2 linked regions of the Metabacillus sp. B2-18 genome follow. The main gene of each other region encodes a partner of the protein of the gene in region 2 in a complex. Links are inferred from orthologs where the notes say so. Each region holds a gene or a part of one and is shown on either strand. Other genes may lie near its edges.

The links. The genes of interacting proteins can lie anywhere in the genome.
Region 1: the proteins of LPC09_RS12835 (region 2) and gcvH are in contact, whole or in part, in a crystal structure (PDB 3A7A), measured with the Escherichia coli proteins. The link is inferred for Metabacillus sp. B2-18 from one-to-one orthologs.

Annotation. Positions count from the first base shown.
Region 1 is NZ_CP088245.1:4,113,473-4,116,379, reverse strand. It holds gcvH (glycine cleavage system protein GcvH), read left to right. Parts: upstream 1-1,215; coding sequence 1,216-1,599; downstream 1,600-2,907. Other genes in the region: LPC09_RS20940 (thioredoxin family protein), read left to right, coding at 2,674-2,907; LPC09_RS20945 (toprim domain-containing protein), read left to right, coding at 2,305-2,652; LPC09_RS20950 (YusG family protein), read left to right, coding at 1,657-1,893; LPC09_RS20960 (arsenate reductase family protein), read left to right, coding at 769-1,128; LPC09_RS20965 (acyl-CoA dehydrogenase family protein), read left to right, coding at 1-546. UniProt on the Escherichia coli protein: The glycine cleavage system catalyzes the degradation of glycine. The H protein shuttles the methylamine group of glycine from the P protein to the T protein.
Region 2 is NZ_CP088245.1:2,560,791-2,563,663, reverse strand. It holds LPC09_RS12835 (lipoate--protein ligase), read left to right. Parts: upstream 1-877; coding sequence 878-1,870; downstream 1,871-2,873. Other genes in the region: LPC09_RS12830 (S8 family peptidase), read left to right, coding at 2,786-2,873; LPC09_RS27360 (hypothetical protein), read left to right, coding at 2,508-2,639; LPC09_RS12840 (avidin-fold protein), read left to right, coding at 459-800; LPC09_RS12845 (MFS transporter), read right to left, coding at 1-176. UniProt on the Escherichia coli protein: Catalyzes both the ATP-dependent activation of exogenously supplied lipoate to lipoyl-AMP and the transfer of the activated lipoyl onto the lipoyl domains of lipoate-dependent enzymes.

The DNA.
Region 1 (2,907 bases), 1.6 Mb from region 2 along the record:
CTAGTACCAGGAACCTATTTACGAAAAGCTATGAAAGGTGAACTACCTTTATTCCAAAAAGCGCAAAGTTTACAAGAAGAGCTGATGATGCTTATGCCTGAAGAGGTCGGAGAAGGGACACTAGAACAAGAAAAGTACTTATTAAAAAATGCAAAGAAAATCGGCATTTTAATTGCTGGTTTAGCAGCACAAAAGTACGGAAAAGAATTACAAAAAGAGCAAGAGGTTCTTGTAAATATTGCTGATATTGTAAGCAATGTATATGCGATGGAGTCAGCGATTTTACGTACTGAAAAAGCAATTGCTAAGAACGGTGAAGAGAAAAACAAACAAAAGCTTCTTTATACACAAGTATATTGCCAAGAAGCCTTCAATGAAATTGAAGCACATGCAAAAGAATCATTAATTGCGGTTGAGTCAGGTGATTCTCTACGAATGATGATGTCAGCATTACGTAAATTTACACGTCACACTCCAATTAATGTAATTGGCAAGAAAAGAGAGATTGCAGCAGCAATTATCGATAAAAATGCATATCTAGCTTAATTTTCAGGAGGCAATGATATCATTGCCTCCTTCAACCTGTTTTCAATCAATAAAGAGCAATGTTCAGTGCCTTCTAATTCTCAACCAAATAAGATAAAAGTTAAATTTGAGCCTTGAAATTTAATTATTTCTAATTAGGCGGGAATGATGATATATGATAAGATAGAGAAAAATATTCCTTAATTGGAAAGTTTGATTATTAGGAGCAAAGAGGTGAAAAACTTGGCACTGAATTTTTACTGGTATCCTAAATGTGGGACGTGTCGTAAAGCTAAAAAATGGCTTGAAGATCATAATGTAGAATTTAATGAAATACATATCGTTGAAAACCCACCAAATAAAGAAGAGCTAGAAAGCATTTACAAAAAAAGTGGACTAGAGCTTAAAAAATTCTTTAATACAAGTGGACAAAAATATCGTGAACTTGGGCTTAAAGATAAACTTGCATCAATGTCAGAGGATGAAATGCTTCAACTCTTAGCAAGTGAAGGAATGCTTATTAAACGTCCTCTTACAGTTGGTAATGAACATGCTACAGTTGGCTTTAAAGAAGAGCAATTTGGCGAAACTTGGAATAAATAGAAGTTAGTTATTGCATAGTTAACGGAAAACTGTTAAAACAAAGATGATTAAGCTGAAATTTGTAAATATTCCTGGAGGTATGAAGACATGAACACACCTAAAGAACTGCGTTATTCAGAAGAACATGAGTGGGTAAAAGTAGAAGGAGATAAGGTGCGTATCGGTATCACGGATTTTGCACAATCAGAGCTTGGGGATATCGTATTTGTTGAATTACCAGAAATTGGTGATGAACTTCAAGCGGACGAGCCATTTGGAAGCGTTGAGTCAGTAAAAACAGTATCTGAATTATATGCACCAATTAGTGGGAAAGTTGTAGAAATTAATGAAAATCTTGATGATAGTCCAGAATTCGTTAATGATTCACCTTACGAAAAAGCATGGATGATCGTCATTGAACCTGCAAACCCTGCTGACATTGAAAAGTTAATGACAGCTGAGCAATATGAGGAAATGACAAATCAAGACTAATTAGCATGATATCGTGAATTATGGACATTCTATAAGTAGATAAAGGAGGGTGTCCATATGACAATTCAAAAACAACAATTAGATATTACTGATCGAGTTGTAGGAAAATTTGGAGATGGGCAATTAAATCTTTATCTGGAAAAAGAAAGAATTGGCCAAATGGTCTCAGAAAATAATTATGACTTAAAAGCGGGATATGAATTCAATAATAACCGCTTTTACCAAGTTGCAGATGTTGTAACAGGACCAGACCAAAAATACGTCGATTGTGACTATGAAAATGGTTGGTGTTAATAAAGCAGCAGTGGAATCTCCACTGCTCTTTTTGAATTAAACCAGGTCGTTTCTTATCATGTTTTTCTAAGTAGCTGAATTTGAGATTTTTAATTTAAGTTGTTTCATAATGATTTTGTTTTTGAACACTATTTTTTAAAACGATAGTGGAATGGAGCGGAAGACACTTGACTCCTGCGGGTGTTGAGGAAAGGCTGAGACCCCGCAGGCAAAGCCGAGGAGGCTCAGCTTCCTCCCCGCGGAAAGCGAGTGTCTGGAGCGCAATGGAACGGACCAGTCTTACGAGTAAACGCAATTAACAACAAAGATAACAGCTATTTAGAAAAAACATAAAATAAAGGGAAACAACCTCGACAAATCGAATAGGTTATATATAAAGACTTTTACTTACATTAAAAATAGGTGATGGCTATGTCGTTAGTTGAGGTTGAAAAAGTATTAATTGTTGAAGGAAAATCAGATAAGAAAAAGGTTTTAAATGTAGTAACTGAACCAATAGAAATAATCTGTACAAATGGAACAATTAGCATAACAAAAATGGATGAGCTAATTGATGAATTATTCTTAAAGGAAGTTTATATATTAGTTGATTCAGATGATGCTGGTGAACGATTGAGAAAATTATTTAAACGAGAATTTCCTGAAGCCTCTCATCTATACATTGATCGGGCATATCGTGAAGTTGCAACAGCACCGGATCACCATGTAGCATCTGTTTTGCTAAGTGCAAATATAGATGTAAACGCAAAATTCCTTTAGAAGGGATATGGAGTTAGTTTTATGATTGAATGGAAAGAAAAGGAGCTCACCCTTCCTAAAAAGGGTATTCAAATTACGTACCTTTACACACCAATGTGTGGGACATGTCAAGTAGCGAAGAAAATGTTAACGGTCGTTGATGAAATGATCCCCACTTTGGACATTTACTCCGTAAATCTAAATTATTATCCTGAAGATGCGAAACGATTAGGAATTGAGAGTGTACCTTGCCTAATTATTACTGAGAACGGTGAA
Region 2 (2,873 bases):
AGTAAAACCGGACCCGAAACAGCATAAATGAGGGCAAAAACGGTTATTAGTTGCCCGGCACTACTTAACGAAATGTTAAAATCGTTTGCGATTGTTGGTAAAATTCCACCTACAATCAATTCAACTAAACCTACTGCAATCGTTGATAAAGCAAGGATGAAAACTCTGAAATTCATAGTTTATAGACCGTCCTTTCCTAATTTGAGTTAGTTTCAGAAAAATAAAAAAATCCTGATTACAGAAAACGAAAAAATTCATTTTTCTGTAATCAGGATTTTAAGGTTCCTGGTAGAGACCCTCAAGCCATATCCTTGAGGTTATACAGTCATAAATATTTAGTTCATAAACTACTTTGAAGAGTTTACTAGATTTTATTATATTTTTCAAGTATCAAAAAAACTCCAGTTTAAATGTGCTAGTATAATCATAGAAAATAAAATGGCAAGGAGTGGAATAAATTGATCAATTATCATGGTAGAACATTTGTTTCCGTTAATAATTCTGCAAATGGTGAGGTGTCTTCAAATACTTTTTTTGACTATAAACAAGACGGAAAGATCATTTCAGCTTCCTATCAAGGAGGAGAAATTGTCAAAGGAACACTTATTGGTATAGTAAATGAGGACGGGAGCTTAGAATTTAGGTACAACCACGTAAACATTAATCATGAACTAAGAGGCGGTCAATGTAAGTCAACGCCAGAGGTTTTGCCTGATGGTAGAATTAGGTTACATGAGAAGTGGAAGTGGACTGATTCTGACCAGAGTGAGGGAGAGTCTATTATCGAAGAGGTTTTATGATGTTTTCAGATTTGCATCCTAATGTCAAAATATACGATACTATTAGGAAAAGGAAACGAAGCTAGGGAGGAACTAACATGCTTTTTATTGATAACAAAGGAATGACGGATCCAAGAATTAATTTAGCCATTGAGGAGTATGCAGTAAAACATTTAAATCCAAACGAAACTTATTTATTATTTTACATAAATGAACCATCGATCATTATCGGTAAAAATCAAAATACAATCGAGGAAATTAATACTTCTTATGTTGAAGAAAATAATATTCATGTAGTAAGAAGACTGTCAGGTGGTGGAGCTGTTTACCATGACGAAGGGAACTTGAATTTTAGCTTTATTACGAAGGATGATGGAGAAAGTTTCCACAACTTCAAAAAATTCACCGAGCCTGTAGTACAAGCCCTTGAAAAATTAGGAGTAAAAGCAGAATTGAGCGGAAGAAACGATATCATTGCTAGTGATGGGCGTAAAATTTCCGGAAATGCTCAATTTTCAACAAAAGGAAGAATGTTTTCACATGGTACATTGTTATTTGACTCAGAAATCGATAGCGTCGTTGCTGCATTAAAAGTTAGGAAAGATAAAATCGAGTCAAAGGGAATTAAATCAATTAGAAGTCGAGTAGTAAATATTAGCGAATATCTAAACGAACCAATTACAATTGAACAATTTAGAGAGCTCTTGCTTCGCTATATATTTGACGGTACTGATTCAATACCAACCTATGATCTCAATGAAAATGACTGGAAAAAGATCAATGAAATCTCAAAAGAGCGTTATCAAAACTGGGATTGGAATTATGGAAAATCGCCGAAATTTAACTACCAGCACTCACACAGATTTCCAGTCGGTCAAATCGACTTACGCCTTGAAGTACAAAAGGGCATCGTGAAGAATTGTAAAATCTATGGAGACTTTTTCGGCGCAGGAGATGTTGAAGAAGTAGAGAATGCTCTTGTTGGTGCACGTTATGAAAAAGAAGCCATTGAAACAGTGTTTGAGAATATTGATGTTAAAAAATACTTTGGAAATATAGAAAAGGCGGATTTGGTTAGTTTATTTTATTAAGATGATGAAATACTCTTAAACCTATTAGATCCTTTAAAATGTAACACGAAATGACCATCAAAGTGCACTATGTTTTGATGGTTTTTTTGTTTATATGGAGGGTTTTACACTCAATTTTTATGCTTTTTAACTTATAAACGATACAGATGAGTGACGTTATAGTAAATTTTGTTGATCTCTATATTGTTTTTACCACTTATTGGATTTTGCGAATGGTATGATAGTGGCTGATTGTTTAAAAGCATACGCAATCTTTTTTACGTATGTTTTTACTAGTATCTATGTTTCATACAAGTAATGGTCCAATTCATAAAATTGAACAGTATAAATCGATTCAATAAGCTTTGCACTTTACAGTGTAAACTCAAAGTAGTAAACGGAACTCGTTATATTTTCTCATCACTTTATTTTGATTGTAGGTATTAAGTAAGAGGGGATCTGACAAGTATGCAGTATAATTGTATGAAAATTCATAATATTGATGCTCGATAAGCTTGGTCATGATACAATGAGAATTGACATACATTCCATATTTATCCTAATTTTCCAAGGGGGAGTTTCTTCCGTTTTGAAAACCAGCCTTACCAGTCATCTTGTTACTGTGTAGGGCTATTTTTGTAAAAAGGAGGTGGTAATCGTGTTGGAGTGGTTAGAGCTGCTTCTCAAATTGTTAGTTGCTGCTGCCACACTTTTCTCTTCCATCACACTAGGGTTGAAAAATTTAGATGACTTAAAAAAGAAATCAAAAAAGAAAAGACGCTTCCTGTAAGGAAGACGTCAATAAAAACTGCTTACAACTAAATTATAATACAAATCATAACAAAAGGTACGGAAAAAATAAATAGAAACAGATGTTTCCTTGGAGATGAAAGGAAGTATGGAATGATGTCACCTTAATATAAAGGAGGAATCACAATGAGTAAAGTTGGATTAATCCCTTTCACCATACAAACTGTATTAAAAGATACAAAAATTATTCCACCTGGTATTGAATTAGTCGGTG